DNA from 2 places in the Corynebacterium massiliense DSM 45435 genome. Region 1 is predicted to be linked to the other one. Evidence: riboswitches for the same ligand, from Rfam matches in the RefSeq annotation. Region 1 holds a riboswitch; the other holds the start of a gene.
The links. A riboswitch is a leader RNA that binds a small molecule or an ion and turns the genes downstream of it on or off. The one in region 1 is predicted to bind thiamine pyrophosphate.

Region 1 (11,316 bases):
AGCCTGCGGTAGCCGGTGACCCAAGCAAAGGCATCGACAAGCGTTGCGGCCACCAGCACGTCCAACCCCGGAACCAATAGCGCCTCTGCCGCGTTCGCGGGCGGGATAACGAGGGTGTCGTAGCCCTTCTCCTTCGCCGCCAGCATCGCCGGGACGATGCCGGACACCGGTCGCACGCTGCCATCAAGGCCCAGCTCCCCCAGCACGAGCGCCGTATCCAACCGTTCGCGCGGCGCCGCCGAATCCGCCAGGTCCGGCTGCGGTTCCGAGTCCCGCTCCGCGGGCCACCCCTGGGCGGCCACGTCTCCCTGCCACCCGGCCATATTGGCGGTGAGGATGGCCAGGGCCATTGGGAGATCGAAGTGCGCGCCCGACTTCGGCATGGAGGCCGGGGTCAAAGACACCACGACCTTGGTGCGCGGCCACGGCAGCCGCGTGTTGTTGACGGCGGTACGGATGCGTGCCCGCGATTCCGTAATCGCCGTATCGGCCAGGCCCACGACGTGGATGCCTGGAAGGCCTGGGCCCACGTTCGCTTCGATGGTCACCTCGCGGGCAATGACGCCGTCGAGAGCTATCGTGCGGCAGCTACCGAGCCCCATCTTCGACCCCCTGGAAATGCTCCACGGACTGGGCCGCACCGCTTGCGGGGTCCACGGTAATAGCGACGACATCGAAACGCACCGTGGCCAGGGGTTTCCCATCCATCCACTGGCGGGCCGCTTTGCGCATGCGGGCCAACTTGCGCGGGGTGACCGCCTCCGCGACCCCGAAACCGGCGCCGCGGCGCGTCTTGACCTCCACGATGACGATGAGCCCATCCGGCTCCCGGACGATGAGGTCGATTTCCCCGACGGCGTAGCGAACGTTGCTCGCTATCACCTGTGCGCCGCGTTGCCGGAAATACGCCGCGGCAAGGCGCTCTCCCCTATTACCTAGCTCTTTTCTCTGTGCATTCCGTGTCAGCACGATGTCTGTCTCCCCGAGTCCCCGAATTGTGCGTTGCCTACTTCTTCTGCGCTACCGCTCCGAACTGCGTGTACGGAGGCGATGCGCGCTGTACTGGCAACTTCAACGCAGGTGGGGTGCGTGCCACAAGGGAGACACAGATTGTGAGTTTTATCGAGTGCCGAATCTGTGGATAACTCGTCTTTCCGCGGGGTTATCCACAGCCGGCCGGCCCTAGGTCTTGCACCCGCTACACCACACGGTGTATAGGGCCGGGTGAACTTAACGGTCGGAATTCGGCTCCGGCATGATGAGGTCCGGCTTGTCCAGCTCCTCGATGTTGACGTCCTTGAACGTAATCACCCGCACGTAGCGCACGAAGCGGGCGGAGCGGTACATGTCCCACACCCACGCATCCGACATGCGTACCTCGTAGTACACGTCCGGGCCGCTGGTGTGCGGGATGAGCTCTACGGCGTTGGCGAGGTAGAAGCGCCGTTCGGTTTCCACCACGTAGGAAAACTGGCTGACCACGTCGCGGTACTCGCGGTATAGCGACAGCTCAACTTCGGCCTCGTAGTTATCGAGTTCTTCAGCGCTCAACAGTTACTCCTCGCTTGTCTCGCCGGACGGTATCCCTCGGTATACGCAGTGCGTGTGGGCTGGTCGTCAGTGTAATAATCGTCGGTTCAACATCAGGTGAGGCACGCGGGGCGTGCCCGCCGAAGATCTCAGGCACCACGCTGCCACTGCGCATGCGCGGCCGCCACGTTGGCGTAGCTCATCCGGTGCTGCGCGCAGGCGCCGAGTTCTTTAATTGCTCGGGTGTGCACGGCGGTGCCGTAACCTTTGTGCGCGGCCAAGCCGTAGCCCGGGTAGCGCGCGTCAAGGTCATCCATCAAGCGATCGCGGGCGACCTTGGCCAAGACACTCGCGCCGGCGATGCAACGCGCGGCGGCGTCACCGCCAATCATCGGCAAGCACGGCACCGCCATCCCCGGCACCGGCAAAGCATCAGTCAGGATGTAGCGCGGGCCGGGCTCCAGCAGAGCCGCCGCCCGCCGCATCCCGGTCACGTTGGCCCACTGGATACCGCGCTTGTCGATGTCCGCGGCCCCAATGTGGACCACCGACCAGGCGACCGCATGCTTCTTGATCACCGGCTCGAGGCGTGCCCGGGCCGCCGGGGTGAGTTTCTTCGAGTCAGTGAGGGTGGCCAGCCCCGCGATGGTGCGATCGGGCAGGATGCACGCCGCGATCGTAATGGGCCCGCAACACGCCCCGCGGCCGGCCTCATCGATCCCCGCTACCGGCCCTAGCCCCGCCCGGGAAAGGGCGACCTCGTAGGTGCGGGACTGTTTGAGCCTGCGCACGCGCGCCACCTATACCCCCGCCTTTGGCGAGCCTGCGGAATGCAAAGCGGCGGGAGCGGCCAGCTCGGTCGGATCGACGCTGTCTACTCCACCGAAGCGGCTGAGCGGGGCGAGCACCCCGATCACCTTGCCGCGCACGTGGTCGACACCGATGGTGCCTTGCATCTCATCGCCGATGTGGGCGCGGGAATCCATGGAATTGGTCCGGTTGTCCCCCATCAGCCACAGGCGACCCTCCGGGACGGTGACCGGCCCGAAGTACTCGCCGCCGCAGGCCTGCGATCCGGTCTGCGGGTTCACAGGAGGTGCCCCGCCCGCAGCGCCGCCGCCGGTCTCGACATAGGGCTCGGTAAGCACCGTGCCGTCGACGACGATGCCGGCATCGCCAGGCTGGCACTCCACGGTCTGGCCGCCGGTGGCGATGACGCGTTTAACAAAGGTGTTTTCGTCATTGGCGCGCAGTCCCGCCCAGGCCGCGATGTTTTGCGCACCCCTCACGAGAGTGTTGCGCGAACGCTGTACCGAAAAGTCAGCGTTCCACGACGCTTCCCCAGCAAAGACGACCACATCGCCTGGCTGCGGGTCGGAACCGTAGTAGCTCAACTTCTCCACCGCGATGCGGTCGTTGGTACACCCCGGGCAGCCGTGCAGCGTCGGCTCCATGGACGCGGACGGGACCACGTACATCCTGCCCACGAAGTGCTGCACCAGGGCGAGAAGCACGAAGGCCGCCGCGGCGACGGCGACCAGTTCGAGCAGCCAGCGACTGCGGTCAGCCCTGGATATCCGGGTCATCGACACCGCCGATGTGGTTGAACGGGAAGAACACAAACTGGACCTTGCCGCGGATGTTTTCGCGCGGGATGGTGCCGTACGAGCCGTCGTCCATGTGGAAGCGCGAATCGGCGGAGTTGGTGCGGTTATCGCCCATCATGAAGTAGCGGCCCTCCGGCACCGTGATCGGGCCGAAGTACGGGCCGCCGCACGCCTCCGACCCCGTATGTTCATCCACCGGGTAGGTGGGCGGGTCCATGACGAAGGACTGGTCGGTGGGCTTTCCGTCGACCATGATGCTCGGATCCCCAGCCTGGCAGGACACGGTCTGGCCACCGGTAGCAATGACACGCTTGACCAGGTCGTTCTCATTCGGGCGAGCGAGCGACAGGAAGCTGAGGCCGTCCTGGATTGTGGAGATAGCCGGGTTGTCAGAGCGCGGCGAGTCCCACATTTCGTTCCACGAGTCCGTGCCCTCGAAGACGACGACGTCACCGGGCTGCGGGTCGGAGCCGTAGTAGCTCACTTTCTCGGTGAAGATCCGATCGTTGGAGCAGCCTTCGCACCCATGCAGAGTCGGCTCCATCGAGCCGGAAGGGATGACGTACTGGCGCCCCACGAATTGCTGGAATAGCCCCACGACAAACAGCACGGCGAGGACGATCAGGAGCGTTTCCACTATCCAGGGAAGCCCCGTGGACTTCTTGGCCTCTGTGGCGGGCTCCGCTACCGGCCCGGCCGGGGTCTTGTCATCTTGGGTAGTCACGGGAAGCGATCGTAGCAACCGGCCGCTCACACCCCAGCACACGGCGCGCTTGGGTATTCCTGGCAAAACAGTGGCGCTGTCCAGGAAATCCGGCGAGGCAGCTTCGACTACGCAAAACGGCCCCGCGGGAGGTTATCTCCCGGGGGCCGTAAGTAGCGCTCTGCTGCTGGCGGCTCACGCCACCAGCGCTACGGCGCGCGTGTTACATGCGCTCCTTGATGCGGGCCTTCTTGCCGCGCAGGTTGCGCAGGTAGTACAGCTTGGCGCGGCGAACCTTGCCGCGGCGGAGCACCTTGATGGACGCCAGGTTCGGGGAGTGAACCGGGAAGGTACGCTCAACGCCGATGCCGAAGGAGACCTTGCGCACGGTGAAGGTCTCGCGGATGCCGGAGCCCTGGCGGCGGATGCACACGCCGCGGAAGGTCTGGGCACGCTCGGTGTTGCCCTCGATGACCTTGACGTCAACGTCGAGGGTGTCGCCCGGACGGAATGCCGGGATGTCGTCGCGACGCTGCTCTGCGTCGATCTTGTCAATGATGTTGGTCATGAAAGATGTCCTTTTCAGTTTGGGATAGAGGACCCTAGCCCACAGGCCGGTTCGTATCCGTCTACACAATCAACTTCAAAATCGTGCCACACATTGCGTGGCCAACCAAATCTTTCCACCGATTTTTCCGTTCCGCTTCGGCCACCCCGGCCCCGCCCTATAGTGGGTGACCGTACCCACAACACCCCGCGGGTGCTCGTTAACCGCGAGCTGAGATCGGCGCTTGCACGCCGGGACCGCCGAACCTGTCTGGTTAGAACCAGCGAAGGAAGAGAGGTTGGAAGCCATGACGGCTGCCCACAGTGACCACTCCGAAATCCACCCCAAGCACTCCTACTCCCCTATCCGGCACGACGGCTTGGAGGTCCCGGAGACCGAAATCCAGCTGGACGATTCGCCCAGCGGCCCCAACGAGCCGTTCTGCGTCTACCGCACGCGCGGGCCGGAGTGCGACCCGAAGGTGGGCCTGAAACCGCTGCGTGCGCAGTGGATCACCGAGCGTGACGATGTCGAAGAGTACACCGGCCGCGAGCGCGACCTGGCCGATGATGGCCGCTCCGCCCAGCGCCGCGGCGCGGCCTCCCAGGAATGGCAGGGCGAAAAGCGCGCCCCTCTGCGCTCCCGGGAAGGTCGCCGCGTTACCCAGATGCACTACGCCAAGCGCGGCATCATCACCCGCGAGATGGAATTCGTCGCCCTGCGCGAGCACTGCGACCCAGAGTTCGTCCGCAGCGAGGTCGCCCGCGGCCGCGCGATTATCCCGAACAACGTCAACCACCCGGAGTCTGAGCCGATGATCATCGGCCGGAAGTTTCTGACCAAGATCAATGCCAACATCGGCAACTCCGCGGTGACCTCCTCCATTGAAGAGGAGGTGTCCAAGCTGCGCTGGGCCACCCGGTGGGGCGCGGACACCGTGATGGACCTATCGACCGGTGATGACATCCACACCACCCGGGAGTGGATCTTGCGTAACTCGCCGGTGCCCATCGGCACGGTGCCCATCTACCAGGCACTGGAGAAGGTCAACGGCGAGGCGGAGAAGCTCACCTGGGAAATTTTCCGCGATACCGTCATCGAGCAGTGCGAGCAGGGCGTGGACTACATGACCATCCACGCCGGGGTTCTGCTGCCGTATATCCCGATGACCACGCAGCGTGTCACCGGCATCGTCAGTCGCGGCGGCTCCATCATGGCGGGCTGGTGCCTGGCCCACCACAAGGAATCCTTCCTCTACGAAAATTTCGACGAGCTCTGCGAGATTTTTGCGCGTTACGATGTCGCCTTTTCACTCGGCGATGGCCTGCGCCCCGGCTCGCTGGCCGATGCCAACGACACCGCTCAGTTCGCCGAGCTGAAAACCATCGGTGAGCTCACCCGCCGGGCCTGGGAATACGACGTGCAGGTCATGGTCGAAGGCCCCGGCCACGTGGCCATGGACAAAATCCAGGTCAACAACGACCTCGAGCAAGACTGGGCCTCCGACGCGCCCTTCTACACCCTCGGGCCCCTGGTTACTGACATCGCGCCGGGCTATGACCACATCACCTCCGCCATCGGCGCCGCGCAGATCGCCATGGGCGGCACCGCCATGCTCTGCTACGTCACCCCGAAGGAACACCTGGGGCTTCCCAACCGCGACGACGTGAAAACGGGCGTTATCACCTACAAGCTCGCCGCCCACGCCGCGGACGTGGCCAAGGGACATCCGGGCGCGCAGGCGTGGGACGACGCGATGAGTAAAGCGCGCTTCGAGTTCCGCTGGCACGATCAGTTCGCGCTGTCCCTCGACCCGGACACCGCGCAGTCGTACCACGACGAGACCCTGCCCGCGGAGCCGGCAAAAACGGCCCACTTCTGCTCGATGTGCGGGCCGAAGTTCTGCTCCATGCGGATCAGCCAGGACATCCGTGACGAGTTCGGCGGCCAGCTCGATACCGCGCTCGCACAAGACACGGCCAACGCCATCGCGGACCTGGGGTTGCCCAGCTTCCCGGCGCGGGAAGATAAGGTGCAACAAGAACGCGATCGCCGCGCGAACGTCGCTGGCGAGCAGTCCATGGCGGAGCACTTCCGTGCCGGCGGCTCCCAGCTGTACCTGCGCGATCGCAGCTAGATTGCCCGCTTTTTCCGTAAAGGACTCGAATTTCCATGACCGACGTGAGACCACTCGTAGACGCTGTGCACAACACGCAAGCCGAGCGGGAGGAGCTCTACGTCTGGCTCCACCAGCACCCCGAGTTGTCGATGCAGGAGAAAGCGACCTCGGCGCGCGTGGAGGCGCTCTTGGTAGAGATGGGGTTCGAGTGTTCCACCTTCGCCGAGACCGGGAAGGTGGGCGTCTTAGAAAACGGCCCCGGCCCTACGGTCATGGTGCGTGCCGATATGGACGCGCTGCCCATCGCGGAAAACACCGGGCTGGACTACGCGGCCGACCCGGCCGCGGGGCGGGGCCACATGTGCGGCCACGACATGCACATGGCGGCCCTGCTCGGCGCGGCCCGTTCCTTCGCAGATAACCGGGACGAGTGGTCCGGCACGTTCATCGCCCTTTTCCAACCGGGTGAGGAAGCTGGCGGCGGCGCGGCCGCGATGGTGGCCGACGGGCTGGCGGACGCGCTGCCCACCCCGGATGTGGTGCTGGGGCAGCACGTCCTGCCCATCGATCCGCCGCTGGGGTTCGGGACCATCGCGGGGCGGATGACCACCGCCGCGTCGAATTGGAAGGTCACCATTCACGGCCGTGGCGGGCACGGATCGTCGCCCGAGACGGCCATCGATCCGGTGGTCATTGCCGCGTCCGTCATTACCCGCCTGCAGACCATCGTTGCCCGCGAGTCGAATCCGCACGAGCCGACGGTGGTTACGGTGGGAACGGTGCACGGCGGCCAATCCACCAACAGCATCCCGGACTCCGTGGAGCTGGGAATTAACACCCGCGCCGTCTCTGACGAGGCCACCACCCGGATCGTGGAGAAGATGAAGCGTATTGTGCGCGCCGAATGCGCCGCTGGCGGGGCGGTAAAGGACCCCGAGTTCGAGCTTCTCGATTCCGTACCGCCCATCATTAACGATGACGACGCTACCGCGACCGTCCACTCCGCCCTTAAGGATTACTTCGGCGACAGTGAAGTCAGTGAGCTGAAGCCGATGGGGATCAGCGAGGACTTCGCCATCCTCCCCTACGCCTTCGGCGCGCCCTACTGTTTCTGGGGCTGGAGCGGGTTTGCCGCCGGTGCGCACGGCCCCAGCAACCACTCCTCCGAATTCGGCCCGCAGCTACAACCCACGCTCGACCGCGGCACTATCGGCATCATTGTCGCCGCCCTGGCATGGCTAAAGAAGGGATAAGGGAGAAAAGACCGATGGATCTCCGCTGCTACTTCGTCACAGGCCGACCTGCCGATTCATCGTCGCCGCAGGATTCTCACGCCGCCATCGTGGCCACCGCCGCCCGCGCGGCCGCCGGGGGTGCCGGCATGGTGCAGGTGCGCTCGAAACCGATTTCGGCCCGGGATCTCTATGACCTGGGCAAGGATGTCGCTCAGGCGGTCCACCGCGAAAACCCGGCGACGCAGGTGCTTATCGATGACCGCGTCGACGTCGCCCTTGCCCTCCGCGACCACGGGGTGGCGGGCGTGCACGTCGGGCAGGATGACCTCGACGTCCGCGTGGTGCGCGAGCTTATGGGGCCAGACGCCATCATTGGGCTGACCACCGGCACCCGCCAGCTCGTGGAAAGGGCAAACGAGCTCGCCGACGTCATCGACTACATCGGGTGCGGGCCTTTCCGCGCCACGCCCACGAAAAAATCGGGACGACCGCTTCTCGGGCTGTCCGGCTACCCCGAGCTCGTGGCGCTCTCCGAGGTCCCGCTCGTGGCCATTGGGGATGTCACCGCCGCCGACGCCGCCGCGCTCGCGGAGACCGGCGTGGCCGGGCTGGCCATCGTGCGCGGCATCATGCACGCCGCCGACCCCGCCGCCTACTGCCGCCGAGTGGTCTCCGAGTTTGCCCGCGGCCACAAAGCGGCCAGCCACGATAAGGAGTAGCTCATGCACATCGCCGTTGCCGGTGGCGGGATCATTGGCCTGTCCACCGCGCTAGTCCTGCTCGACCGCGGGCACGAGGTCACCGTTTTCGACCCGCAGCCCGCCTCCCCCGACGCGGCGAGCTACCACGCCGGCGGCATGCTCGCCCCCGCGGCCGAGGTGGTCTACCAACAGGACCTGCTCATTCCACTCATGCATAAAGCTGGCGAGCTGTATCCCCAGCTAGTCGATCTGGTCAGCCGCTACACCGATCTGCCCACCGGGTACCGCACCGACGGCACGCTGGTGATCGCCCACGATCGGGCCGATACCACGCACCTTTCCGAGCTGCGGGACTATCAGACCCGGGCGGGCCTCGACGTCGAGCGACTCACCCCGCGAGCAGCGCGGAAGCTGGAACCGGCCCTTGCCCCAGGTCTTAGCGGCGCGGTCAGCATCTCGGGCGACCACCAGATCCAGCCGCGGCTCTTCCTCGCGGCGCTTCTCCGGGCCATCGACACGGCAGGCGGCAGCATCCGCCGCGAGAAGGTGGCCCACATCGACGGCGCTACCGGCACTATCCGCACGGAATCCGGCAGCTACGCAGCCGACCAGGTGGTGCTCGCTGCGGGCTTGGGCGCCGGTGACATCGACGGGTGGTTCGACGGCGACGACAACCCGCTGGACCTGCGTCCCGTGCTCGGCGAGGTCATCCAGCTGCGCGTGCCCGACCACCAGTACCCGCTGCTCAACCGGGTGGTGCGCGGGTTCGTTGAGGACCGCCCGATCTACCTCATCCCCCGGCGCGACCGCACGCTCACCATTGGCGCGACCACGCGCGAAGACGGCAGGCACACCCCGCAGGCAGGCGACGTGCTGCAGCTGCTTCGCGATGCCAGCCTGGTCTGCCCCGCCGTCGAGGAGTGCGACTTTGTCGAGACCTCGGTGGGCGCGCGCCCCGGCTCTCCGGACGACCTTCCGTACCTCGGGCGCGTGGGCGACCACGTGGTGGTCTCCACCGGGTATTTCCGCCACGGGATCCTGCTGGCCGGGCTCGCGGCGCAGGCGGGCGCTGACCTGACGGAAGGCCGGGAGCCCGACATAGACTTGTCCGCATGCACGCCACTTCGGCATAGGAGGAAACCCGCATGACTTTGACTGTGAATGGAGAAGAAATCACTACGTCGGCCGGCAGCGTGGCCCAGCTCGTCGAGGAGTTAGATGCCGGCGACGGCTGCGCGGTGGCCGTAGACGGCGAGGTCATCCCACGCTCGCGCTGGGAGACAACCGAGCTATCACCGGGTGCCACCATCGACATCCTCACCGCGGTCCAAGGCGGGTAAGGAGAACAAAGAAAGTGCGCATCGCAGAGAAGGAATTTTCCTCCCGTCTCATCATGGGCACGGGCGGGGCAACCTCGCAGGAGATGTTGGAAAAGGCTCTGGTGGCCTCCGGCACGGAGCTGACCACGGTGGCCATGCGGCGCCACTCGCCCACTGCTACGCAGCGCGGTGAGAGCGTCTTTGACCTGTTGCGCCGGCTGAATATTGCCCCGCTGCCGAACACGGCCGGGTGCCGGACCGCGCGGGATGCCGTCATCACCGCGAAACTTGCCCGCGAGGCGCTGGACACGAATTGGGTGAAGGTGGAAGTCATCGCCGATGACCGCACCCTGCTTCCCGATGTCGTGGAAACCCTAGACGCCACCGAACAGCTCGTGGCGGAAGGCTTCGTGGTGCTCGCCTACACCAGCGACGATCCGGTGGCTGCGAAGCACCTGGAGGACGCCGGCGCGAGTGCCGTCATGCCGCTGGCCTCGCCCATCGGCACCGGCTTGGGTGTGCTCAATCCGCACAATATTGAGCTCATTTGTTCGCGGGCGGACGTGCCCATTCTTGTCGATGCCGGGGTGGGCACCGCCTCCGATGCCGCTCTGGCCATGGAGCTGGGCTGCGACGGCGTTCTGCTCGCCAGCGCGATCAACCGCTGCCAGGATCCGGTCGCCATGGCCCACGCCATGAAACAGGCGGTCAACGCGGGGCATCTCGCGGCACACGCCGGGCGCATCCCCAAGCGTGAGCACGCCCAGGCCTCGTCGTCCTTTGACGGCCTCGCAACTTGGTCCGACCAAGTCCTTTAACCAGCCACGAGTGCACAGGAGGCACCCTCAACCAATGTCGTCTTCGTCCCTTCCCGAGCGCGAGCGTGCCCGCACCGCCCGCCACCTCAACCTGCCGGGCTTTTCCCTTTCCGACCAGGAGGCGCTGTTTCACGCGCACGTGCTCATCGTGGGCGCCGGTGGTCTCGGGTGCCCGATCTTGCAGCAGCTCGCTGCCGCGGGTGTCGGGGAAATTACCCTCATCGACGACGACACGGTGGATCTCACCAACATCCACCGCCAGATCCTCTTCGGCGCCGACGACGTCGGCCGCCCCAAGGTAGACGTCGCCGCGGAGCGTGCCCGGGCCCTGCAGCCGGATCTGACCATCTACCCCGTGCGTGACCGTCTCACCACGGATAACGCGGTGGACTACGTGGGAAAGTGCGATCTGGTCCTCGACGGCTCGGATACCTTTGCCACGAAGTACTTGGTAGCCGATGCCGCGGAAATCACCGGCACTCCCCTGGTCTGGGGCACGGTCCTGCGCTTCCACGGCGACGTCGCGCTGTGGCACTCAGGGGCGGCGTCACGCGGCGTTGGCTTGCGCGACGTATTCCCGCAGCAGCCGGGCGCCGACAGCGTCCCGGACTGCGCCACCGCCGGGGTCTTAGGAGTGACCACGTCGGTCATCGGCGGGCTCATGTCCACCCTGGCCATCGGGCATATCACCGGCCGGGACAGCCAGCCTGGACGCATCACCAGCTACGACGCTTTTC
Region 2 (11,316 bases), 1.1 Mb from region 1:
TCCTTAACGCCCTGGGTATCCAGTGCGCCACGGACGATCTTGTAACGAACACCCGGGAGGTCCTTCACACGACCGCCACGGACGAGCACCATGGAGTGCTCCTGGAGGTTGTGGCCCTCACCCGGGATGTACGCGGAAACCTCAATGCCGGTGGTAAGGCGCACACGGGCGACCTTACGCAGTGCGGAGTTCGGCTTCTTCGGCGTGGTGGTGTACACGCGAGTGCACACGCCGCGACGCTGCGGAGAACCCTTCAGACCAGCGGTCGAGATCTCCTTGGTCTTGGATTTGCGGCCCTTGCGGACCAGCTGCTGAATAGTTGGCATATATCTCTTCCTGTCTCGGGGTACGGGGTCGCGCACCCGTTGGTGCAGTAAAGTCTGTGAAAGCTACCCCCGCGCGGGAGTGCTCAAAGGTGGTCAAACATGCAAAAATCGGGGCTCTTTCCCGGGGCCCTGCCGCAAGTCGAACCACACGAGCGCGTCACGCACGGAGTTCTTTCAAAAGCTTTTCGCGGTGCACCTTAGCCCAATCGCCTGCATAGAGACGATCGCGCGGAAGATACACGCGAACCGAGAGTTAAAACTACTCGCGCTGGACGCAGAAAGGCAAATCAGCGCCGGCCCTGGCTGCGGCCGCGAGCTACTGGCTAATTCTCCGGCGCCGGCGCCGGCGCTGGCGCCGCCTGCCGCACCAGCTTGTGGATGCGGTCACGGACGACATCGTCAAGCGTGGTGATGGCGAAGGCGGTGGGCCACATGGTGCCCTCGTCCAGCTGGGCGGAATCGTTGAACCCGAGCGTGGAGTACCGCACGCCGAACTTGGAGGCGACCTGCAGGTAGATAACCACGCCTTGGTCGCTTTCGTAGGCCGGCATGCCGTACCAGGTGCGCGCGTCCAAGTGCGGCGCTTCCTGCGTGACGATGCCGTGCACCTCCGCCGCCAAGGCCTTGTCATCCTCCGGCATGTTCTGGATGAGTTCCTGAAGGGCCTCTAGGTTGCGGGCCTTTTTCTTCCCGCCCTTTTCGCGGCGCAGCTCTTCGGCGCGCTGCTTCATCGCCTCGCGCTCGGCGGCACTGAAACCTGTGTTCTCAGTCATGGTGCCGAATTTTACGCGCGGTGTCGGTGACAAAGTCGGGCACTATCCCCTCTTTTACCCATCGCCCAAAGTGCACGGCCTCCTGAGCCGCCCAACGTTCCCAGTACGGCGCGTAGTACGGGTCGCGTTCCAAGGCGCGGGCGCGGCGGATATGACGCGGGGCTGCCAGCACCCAGCTGACCACGCCGCCGCGCCGGCGGGCGGCCCGAAGCGTCTCGGTAGTGAGCGCACCGACGCCTTCGACGATGAGCGGCGCGTACGGATCCACCTCTACCCATTCGCCGCGGCAGTTCTCCTCCCAGTTCCAGCGGTAGTACCCCGCGGCTGAGATATCTGCCCCGGACGCCAGCACGCTCTCGGCGGTGATGCGGGATCCGGCAGCAAGCCCGTCCCAGCCGGGGTAATAGTCGTCCAGGTGCACCACCCGCCACCCGGTGTGGCGCCCCAGCGCGGCCGCGGCGGTGGTTTTGCCGGCGCCGGAGGGGCCATCGATAAGCACGGTGGGCGCAAAGCTACCCGTCATAGCCCGAGGAACCTCCAGGCGCCGACCGCCGCGGAGACCACCACGGGCACCGCGCCGAGCACGAGGCCCACCGCGATGGCCCACCAGTCCGCCGCGTGCAGGCGCGAGGGCCGCGCCCAGGTGCGCTCCCGCCCGCCGGGCGGGGTGCGCCCGAACCCGCGCGCCTCCATCGCGGTTGCCAGCTTGCCGCCGCGGCGCAGGGCCAAAACGAGCAGCCCGAACGCCATGGTGATGAAGTGGCGGATGCGGCCGCGGTCGGTAAGCCCCCGGGCCCTGCGCGAGCGGTTCATCGCGTCCCAGTCGTCCTTGAACAGGCTCACCATGCGCACCCCGGCCACCGCGCCGATGACGAAGCGTGCGGGCAGGTGCCACACCTGCGCGAGCGCGTCGCCCAGTTCCGTCGGGTCGATGCCGCGAGCCAGGATAATGACCGGCAGCGCGACGGCAAGCACACGGAGCATGATGGCCACGGCCAGCTCGATGGAGTTGTCACTGATGGTGACAAGCCCCCAGGAGAAATACTCCTGCCCGCCAGGTGCGCCGTAGAGCAACATCGACACGCCGGACAGGGGCGCGGCGACCAGCACCGGCCAGGCGATGCGCACGAGCCGCAGCCAGCCCACCCCGCACAGCGGCGCGGCGGCAAGCGTGATGGCCAGCGAGACCGACGCGGAGACCCAGTCCACGCTGGCGAGCAGCGGCGTGGTCACAAGGAAGGCGAGCAGCAGCTTGGTCACCGGGTTGAGGCGGCCGGTGAGGTTGAACGAATCGGTCACCGGTCATCCTCCTCCGGGGTGTCCAGGTGCACTCGGTGGTCCCCCAGCGCCTGGATGAACAGGTCGTCGTGGGTCACCGCGGCGAGGGTGACACCGGCGTCGGTGAGCTCGCGCAGCAGGTACACCAGCTCGGTGAAGGTCTGCGGGTCTTGGCCGAAGGTCGGCTCGTCTAACAGCACCACCTGCGGCGCGGTGACCAGCGCCGTGGCCACGGACAGGCGGCGCTTTTCCCCGCCCGACAGGGTAAACGGGTTGGCCTTTTCCAACCCGCGCAGCCGCAGCCGACCGAGAAGCTCGTCGATGCGCTCTTCCGGCACCGGCTCCCCCATGACCTTCGGGCCAACGCGCAGCTCTTCTGCCACGCTGCGGGCGACGAATTGGTGTTCCGGGTTCTGGAAGACGTAGCCGATGCGGTGCGCGAGCTGCTTCGAGGACCACCGCCACGGCGCGCCCTTCGCGCCGGCGCGCACCTCTTCGGACATGCCGATCTCCCCGCCACGGGCGGGCAAGAGCCCAGCCAGCGTCTCCAGCAACGTGGTCTTGCCGGTCCCGTTTGCGCCGGTGATCACCGTGCACCGCCCCTCGGGCAATTCGAGAGTCCGCGGCGGGCCGAAACGGGTGACCAGTCCCCAGGCCCACAGGGCGGGGCTTGCCGATGCCCCACAGGCCCTGCCGGGCAAGTCCTCCGACCGCAGCGCGCGGCGCTGCGTCACCGTCTGGAAGTCGGCGTCTTCGACTACTTCGCCGTCCTCTAAGACCACCGCCCGCGGAATGAGCTCTTCCCAGTGCGAATACTGGTGCTCCACCACGATGAGCGTCGCGCCGGTTTCCTCCACCACCGACCGCACCGCGGCGATGACCTCGCGGGCACCGGCCGGGTCCAGGTTGGCGGTGGGCTCATCGAGCAGAATGAGGCCGGCCCCCATAGCCAAGACCCCGGCGAGCGCCAAGCGCTGCTTCTGGCCTCCCGACAGGCGGGTCGTGGGGTGATCCAACGGGAGGTGCAATCCGACGGTATCTAGCGCGTGCTCGACGCGCCGCCAGATCTCTGCGCGTGGGATACCTAAGTTCTCGCAGCCGAACGCTACGTCGTCACCCACCCGCGACGAGATGACCTGTGAATCCGGGTCTTGCAGCACCAGCCCCACCGGGATATCGCGACCGGGTGGCTGGGGCGTGTTTATCCCGTCATTTAAGAGAATCTCGCCTTCTTGGGTGCCTTCATCTTCCCCGACGAGCACGCCCGCTAGCGCGGCGAGCAGCGTCGACTTGCCGGAACCGGAGTCGCCGCATAGCAGCACCCGCTCCCCCGGTTCGACGGCGAGGTCCACCCCGCGCAGCGCGTAGCCATCCCGCCCGGCATGCGCCCACCCGAAGCCGCGGGCGGTCACTCCGACGGGTGCCGGGTGCGGTACGGCGGCGGCACTACTACCGGCGACCGCCATTAACGGCGCAGTTCACGGCCGACTGCGAAGCGGTCCAAAGCCCCGGCCTTGGCCAGCGCCTGCACGGCGGCATACCCCAATGCGCCGGCCAGGATTGCGCCGGAGATGACTAAACACACCAGGTAGGTGATGTTGAAGCCGAGGCTCTTGCTCAGGTTCGGGGTCAAGAACAGCTCGAGGATGAACGCGCCCAGGGCAGAGCCGATGCCGGCGAGGATGGCCGTGGGCAGGTTGAAGCGCCGGAAAGCGAAGATGAGGAAGATGATTTCTACGCCCAACCCCTGCGCGAGGCCGGAGTAGATGGTCTCAAACCCCCACTGGCTGCCCAGCGCCGCGGACAGGCAGGCCGCCAAGGTTTCCACGTAGAGGGCTGCGCCCGGCTTGCGGATGACCAACGCGCCGATAACGCCGCCGATGAGCCAGACGCCGGTGACCAGGCCACCGAGCCCCGGGGTCAGCGCGTCCATGGCTTCGAACCATGCGCCACCCACGAAGTTCCAGATTAAGAAAATGAACCCGCAGGCCACCGCCAAGATTGAGGCGACGATGATATCGATGACGCGCCAGCCGCGCCGTGCAGTATTAGCCACTATTCCTCCCTCACGCCGGCATTATCCGGTTCAGGTTCAACGGTTCGCCGCCCTGCTGGCGGCATCTCAGCCCCACCGCTGACAGCGGAGCACCCGTAGCTTGTCGATGTACTTAGACAGACCTAAGTCTACAGCCCTACTCCAGGGCGACTAACACTGCGGTCAGCACCGACAGACCAGCAATGATGCCGGCCATGACCGCGAATTGCGCCGTCGCCGGGGCTACCCGTTCGTCCCGGATCCCGCGTACTTTCATCTCGTAGCGGTCGCGGTTACTCAAGTACAACCACGCGGCCAGCACCAACACGACGGCAAGAACCACGAAGACCGCGGCGGGATAGCCCGTGGCCCACCGCAGAATGACCAGGGAGCACACCACCATCGCCAGGATGGTGCGGGTCCAGCTCAGTGAGGTCCGTTCAGGTTGCAGGCCGTGATCGGAGTGGTGCGGGCGCTCGTGCGGGCGGGAACGCCTGCGCGGGTAGTAATAGCGCGGGGTGCGGCTCACGCGAAGATCACCACGACGGCCACGCACACCAGGACGACGAGCAGGGTCAACGGGAGCGCCAAAATGGGAACACTCAGGGGACGGTCGTCCCGCAGGGCGCGTTCGGTGCGCACCCACCGTGCGAAAGCCACGATGGCCACCAGGCTCGCCGCGCCACAGGCGGTGATAGACCCCGCCTTCTGGAGCGTCGGGCTCAAGCTCCCGAAGTCGAACGCACCGATGGTGATCCCGCCGGCCAACAACGCAAGCGAGGTGCGCACCCACGCCAGGAACGTCCGCTCGTTCGCCAGAGTAAACCGCGGATCGGGCTCCTCCCCGCCGGGAAGAAGCGTTCGGGTCAGCCAGCCACGTTGTTTGTCGTCAGTGCTCACACCGGATCACCTTAGTGCCCGCTCCAAAGGGCTGACACGGGCACAGCCCACAACCGGTCTCCGGCCTGTGCGGCGCGGCCAGTGTTGACTACGACTCCACCGAGGAACTCATCACCGAGGGAATCACGCAGCTGTTTGAGATGGCGGAAATGTGAGGTTTTCGGCGCAGAAGTCGTCTTCACCTCCACGGCGACAATTCCGTGCGGCAGTTCGACCACCGCGTCCACCTCGGAACCCTCCCGGCTACGGAAATGGCCCACGCGATAGTCATTTTTGGCCCAGTGAGACTGCTTAATGAGTTCGTTGACCACGAACGTTTCCAGGAGAGAGCCAAGCCGCTCACCGCCGCGCGGCCCCGCCAACATGTCTACGGAGTCGTGCGCCAGCGCCGCGGCTAATCCCGTATCGTTAAGCAGAATCTTCGGCCGGGAGACAACCCGTTTGAGTTGGTTGTGCGACCACACGGGGACTTCTCGGACGAGAAAGAGTGTCTTTAAGTGCTCTAGGTACCTCGCTACGGTGGGCCGCGATATGCCTAGAGTCTCAGCCATCTTCTCTTTTACGAGCTCCTCCGAGGTGGTCGCCCCTACCCATTCCAAGAGTTTGTACATATTGGCCACGTCGATGCGCGCGAGATCCAAGGCATCGCGCTCGACTAGGCGACGCGCATAGTCACGCAGCCAGGATGCCCGCACCTGGTGCGACATGTTTAACGGACGCGGGTAGCCTCCCCGCCCCAACATTTCCGCGAGCTGCCCGCGCGACAGGGTTTCACCGTCACCTAGCCCATCCCCGGCCAAGAACCTGTCGACCCACGTGGCCCGTGCCCCCTGTATTTCTGCTTCCGCCAATGGTTCCAGATCGACTGATACCGCTCGACCCGCGAGTGAGTCTTCCGCTCCCGGTATTCGCAGGAGGTTCGCGGATCCCGTCAGAATGAGTTGCCCAGGCCTATCGTGCCGATCGACGTGCCGTTTGATGGCCAGGATGAGCTCAGGAACGCGTTGGATTTCGTCAATCACCACACGCGGCGCGTCCTGAGAGAGAAAGGCGGCGGGATCATCCTCGACGAAGTGGCGGTCCAATTCGTCGTCCATGGTTACGAACTGCGTACCTACCGGATTATCCAACATCTGGGTGAGCGTCGACTTTCCCACCTGCCGCGCGCCTTGAATCATGACGACGGGGAAGTTCCTCAACAGTTCCTGGACCCAGGAACTCACAAAACGGTCGTAGCGTTCCACCCCGCCCACCATAGCACCCATCTGCACAGGTATTGTCTTTAATGTTCGTTTTGCGGTCGGATTTTGTTCGTTTTGCGGCCTGTTTTTGTTCGTTTTGCGGGCGAGTTTTGAACGATCAGCGCTCGCTTCGTGAACGGTTTGTCGGCGGCATCGTGAAGCAACCGCTCCCCGCACGAGAAAACGGACAACGCCCCGCCGACCACCCGTGGTGAGTGGAACGGCGGGGCGTTGCCCGTTACCGAATGCTAGGCGCGTGCCGGATTAGTTGAGGGTGAAGTCCTCATCCAGCGGAACGGAGGCACCGGTGTACTCACCGAAGCCCTCGTCGCCATAGATGGAATCCCCGTAGGTCGGGATGGAGTACGCGGAGTTGCGCGCCGCCTCGGTCGGCTTGACCGAGATGTTGCGGTACCGCGAGATACCCGTACCAGCCGGGATGAGCTTACCGATGATGACGTTCTCCTTCAGGCCGATGAGCTTATCGGAGCGCTTGTTGATGGCGGCATCGGTAAGAACGCGGGTGGTCTCCTGGAAGGAGGCCGCGGACAGCCAGGACTCGGTAGCCAGGGACGCCTTGGTAATACCCATGATCTCCGAGCGCAGCTGTGCCGGCTCGCCGCCCTCGGCGACCTGCGCGGCGTTGATCTGCTTCGCCTCGGACAGGTCCACCAGGGAGCCCGGCAGGAACTCCGTGGAGCCCGCCTCGATGACCGTGCCACGACGCAGCATCTGACGGATGATGATCTCGATGTGCTTGTCGTGAATGGCCACACCCTGGGTGCGGTAGACGGCCTGAACCTCGTCGATGAGGTGCTTTTCCACACCACGACGGCCAAGGACCTCGAGCACGTCGTGCGGATCCGCAGCGCCGCGCATGAGGCGCTCGCCCACCTCGACGTGGTCGCCGTCGCGCAGGGAACGCTCGATCATGGCGTCCGGGTTGGACTCCATCGGGCGGCGCACCTGAGCCAGGCCCTGCCGCTTGGACAGCTTCTCGTAGACCACGTTGTCTGAACCGTCGTCCGGGGTAATGGTCAGGGTCCAGAAGTTGCCCTCGTCCGACAGCGAGACGGTACCCGCCACGGACGCGATCGGGGCGCGGTTCTTCGGGTTACGGGCCTCGAAGAGTTCCTGGACACGCGGCAGACCACCAGTAATGTCGCCACCGACACCACCCTGGTGGAACGTACGCATGGTCAGCTGGGTACCCGGCTCACCAATGGACTGGGCGGCGACGATGCCGACAGCCTCGCCGATGTCCACCAGCTGGCCAGAGGCCATGGACTTGCCGTAGCACTTCGCGCAGACACCGGCCGGGGTCTGGCAGGTCAGCACGGAGCGGACCTTGATTTCGGTGACGCCAGCCGCGATGAGCTTGTCGGTCAGCTCATCGCTCAGCTCCGCGCCGGCCTCGGCAACCACGTTGCCCTCGCCGTCCTTGACGTCGGAGGCCACAACGCGGCCGGAAGCCGAAGTCTCCCACAGATCGTGGACCTGGAACTTGCCCTCGGAGACCTCCTCCGCGATCGGGACGCGCACACCCTGGCGGGTGCCACAGTCCTCTTCGCGGACGATGACGTCCTGGGCGACGTCGACCAGACGACGGGTGAGGTAACCCGAGTCGGCGGTACGCAGCGCGGTATCGGCCAGGCCCTTGCGGGAACCGTGCGAGTTGTTGAAGTACTCCAACACCGACAGACCTTCGCGGAAGGAGGTCTTAATCGGACGGGTGATGTAGTCACCCTTGGAGTTCACGACCATGCCCTTCATGCCGGCCAGCGTCCAGATCTGACGCATGTTACCGGCAGCACCGGACTTCACAATCATCGGAATCGGGTTGTCGTCCGGGTAGAGGTCCTCCACGGCCTGACCCACGGTGTCCGTGGCGTCCTTCCACAGCTCAACCAGGCGGTCGTAGCGCTCGCGCTCGGTCAGGGCACCCTGGTCCCAGTACTTGCGCTCGATGCGCTCGGCTTCCTTCTCGTAAGACTCGAGGATCTCCGTCTTGTTCGGCAGGACCAGAACGTCCGACATGGTGATGGTCACGCCCGAGCGGGTAGCCCAGTAGAAGCCGGCGTCCTTCATGTTGTCCAGCACCTGGGCCACGGTGATCATCGGGTACTTGACCGCCAGGTCGTTGATGACGTCACCGATGAGCACCTTGCCGTCGCCGCCGCCCTTACGGACCATTATGCCCTCGAGGTACGGGTAGTTCCACGGCAGCAGCTCGTTGAACATGATGCGGCCGAGCGTGGTGCGCGCGGTCCACTCCTGGCCGCGCTCCCAGCCGTCGGGGAACTGCTCCGCCTCGACATCCTTCGGCGGACGCAGGTGGGAGATGCGGACCTGGATCGGGGCCTGCAGGCCCAGTACGCCGCGGTCGCGCGCCATAATCGCCTCAGCGTAGGACGAGTAAATGCCCTGCGCCGGACGGTCCTCGGTGGCCTCCTGGTAGCGACCTTCGCCGCCGATCTCGTCCTCGGACTTGTCCATGGTGAGGTAGTACAGGCCGGTCACCATGTCCAGACGCGGCATAGCCAGCGGCTTACCGGACGCCGGGGACAGGATGTTGTTGGACGCGAGCATGAGCACGCGTGCCTCGGCCTGCGCCTCCGCCGACAGCGGGAGGTGAACAGCCATCTGGTCACCGTCGAAGTCGGCGTTGAACGCCTCACACGCCAGCGGGTGCAGCTGGATGGCCTTACCCTCGACCAGGATCGGCTCGAAGGCCTGGATGCCCAGACGGTGCAGGGTCGGCGCACGGTTCAGCAGAACCGGGTGCTCCGAAATTGCCTCTTCCAGAACGTCCCACACCTCGGAGCGCTGGCGCTCGACCATGCGCTTGGCGGACTTGATGTTCTGCGCGTAGTCGTTTTCCACCAGGCGCTTCATGACGAACGGCTTGAACAGCTCGAGCGCCATGAGCTTCGGCAGACCGCACTCGTGCAGCTTGAGCTGCGGGCCGGTAATAATGACCGAACGGCCGGAGTAGTCCACACGCTTACCCAGCAGGTTCTGGCGGAAGCGGCCCTGCTTGCCCTTGAGGAGGTCAGACAGGGACTTCAGCGGACGGTTGCCCGGGCCGGTGACCGGACGGCCGCGGCGGCCGTTGTCGAACAGCGCGTCCACCGACTCCTGCAGCATGCGCTTCTCGTTGTTGACGATGATCTCCGGCGCGCCGAGATCGATCATGCGCTTCAGGCGGTTGTTGCGGTTGATCACGCGGCGGTACAGGTCATTGAGATCCGAGGTGGCGAAACGGCCACCATCGAGCTGCACCATCGGGCGCAGCTCCGGCGGGATCACCGGGATCGCATCCAGGACCATGCCGGCCGGGTCGTTGCCGGAACGCAGGAAGGCAGCGACGACCTTGAGGCGCTTGAGCGCGCGCATCTTCTTCTGGCCCTTGCCGTTGTTGATGACCTCGCGCAGCTCCTCGGCCTCGGACTCGAGGTCGAAGTTGCGGATCAGCGTCTGCAGGGCTTCGGCGCCCATGCCGCCGGTGAAGTAGTCCTCGTAGCGGTCGACGAGCTCTTCGTAGATGGTCTCGTCGATGATCATCTGCTTCGGCTCGAGCTTGAGGAAGGTGTTCCAGATCTCGTCGAGGCGCTCGACCTCGCGCTCGCCGCGCTCGCGGATCTGCTGCATCTCCTTCTCAGCGGCACGCTTGACCTTGTTGCGTGCGTCCGCCTTGGCGCCGGACTCTTCCAGCTCCGCGAGATCCTGCTCGAGCTTGGACGCCCGCTCTTCGATCTCGGAGTTGGTGTCGTCCTCGACGTCCTTCTTCTCCAGCAGCATCTCTGCTTCCAGAGTGGACTGGTCGTTGTGGCGCGCCTCTTCGTCGACGGACGTGACGATGTTCGCCGCGAAGTAGATGATGCGCTCGAGGTCCTTCGGGGCGAGATCCAGCAGGTAGCCCAGACGGGACGGGACGCCCTTGAAGTACCAGATGTGGGTGACCGGGGCGGCCAGCTCGATGTGGCCCATGCGCTCACGGCGCACCTTGGACTTGGTCACCTCGACACCGCAGCGCTCACAGATGATGCCCTTGTAGCGCACGCGCTTGTACTTGCCGCAGGCGCACTCCCAGTCACGGGTCGGGCCGAAGATGCGCTCGCAGAACAGGCCGTCCTTCTCCGGCTTGAGGGTGCGGTAGTTGATGGTCTCAGGCTTCTTGACCTCGCCCTTGGACCACCGGCGGATGTCTTCGGCGGTGGCAAGGCCGATGCGGAGCTCGTCAAAGAGGTTTACGTCGAACACGTAAATTCTCCCTTTCATCCTCCGGGTGGAGGAAGTTGGTGGCGTTTTCAGTGGGAAATGAGTTGTGCCTTGTGGGGCGAGGCTAGCTAGGCGATGTCAGGAGCGGCGCCCTCATCGTGGGACAGGTTGATGCCCAACGAGGAACCGGATTCCATATCGTCATCGTCCGAGCCGGACAGCTCCATCGGCGTGCCGTCGGTGGACAAAACCTCCACGTTCAGGCACAGCGACTGCAGCTCCTTGAGCAACACCTTGAAGGACTCCGGGATGCCCGGATCCGGGATGTTGTCGCCCTTGACAATTGCTTCGTAGACCTTGACACGGCCGACCACGTCATCCGACTTGATGGTGAGCAGCTCCTGCAGGGTGTAGGCGGCGCCGTACGCCTGCATTGCCCACACCTCCATCTCGCCGAAGCGCTGGCCACCGAACTGCGCCTTACCACCCAGCGGCTGCTGGGTAATCATGGAGTACGGGCCGGTGGAACGGGCGTGGATCTT

Region 2: it holds a riboswitch for thiamine pyrophosphate, as region 1 does, so the genes downstream of both, CMASS_RS01610 (ECF transporter S component) here and thiC (phosphomethylpyrimidine synthase ThiC) in region 1, are expected to answer to the same signal.

The regions. Positions count from the first base shown of each region.
Region 1 covers NZ_CP063189.1:1,408,411-1,419,726, forward strand. The annotation lists gene CMASS_RS06650 (YifB family Mg chelatase-like AAA ATPase) at 1-602, opposite strand, end outside; gene CMASS_RS06655 (YraN family protein) at 589-969, opposite strand; gene CMASS_RS06660 (DUF2469 domain-containing protein) at 1,231-1,551, opposite strand; gene CMASS_RS06665 (ribonuclease HII) at 1,680-2,330, opposite strand; gene lepB (signal peptidase I) at 2,331-3,116, opposite strand; gene lepB (signal peptidase I) at 3,094-3,861, opposite strand; gene rplS (50S ribosomal protein L19) at 4,064-4,408, opposite strand; TPP riboswitch at 4,587-4,698, shown strand; gene thiC (phosphomethylpyrimidine synthase ThiC) at 4,695-6,524, shown strand; gene CMASS_RS06690 (amidohydrolase) at 6,560-7,759, shown strand; gene CMASS_RS06695 (thiamine phosphate synthase) at 7,774-8,460, shown strand; gene thiO (glycine oxidase ThiO) at 8,464-9,591, shown strand; gene thiS (sulfur carrier protein ThiS) at 9,588-9,782, shown strand; gene CMASS_RS06710 (thiazole synthase) at 9,797-10,579, shown strand; gene CMASS_RS06715 (ThiF family adenylyltransferase) at 10,614-11,316, shown strand, end outside.
Region 2 covers NZ_CP063189.1:323,501-334,816, reverse strand. The annotation lists gene rpsL (30S ribosomal protein S12) at 1-326, opposite strand, end outside; gene CMASS_RS01630 (DUF1801 domain-containing protein) at 650-1,099, opposite strand; gene CMASS_RS01625 (nucleoside/nucleotide kinase family protein) at 1,092-1,622, opposite strand; gene CMASS_RS01620 (energy-coupling factor transporter transmembrane component T family protein) at 1,619-2,398, opposite strand; gene CMASS_RS01615 (ABC transporter ATP-binding protein) at 2,395-3,843, opposite strand; gene CMASS_RS01610 (ECF transporter S component) at 3,843-4,433, opposite strand; TPP riboswitch at 4,423-4,540, opposite strand; gene CMASS_RS01605 (DUF202 domain-containing protein) at 4,570-4,941, opposite strand; gene CMASS_RS01600 (YidH family protein) at 4,938-5,312, opposite strand; gene CMASS_RS01595 (ATP-binding protein) at 5,324-6,556, opposite strand; gene CMASS_RS01590 (DNA-directed RNA polymerase subunit beta') at 6,818-10,816, opposite strand; gene rpoB (DNA-directed RNA polymerase subunit beta) at 10,903-11,316, opposite strand, start outside.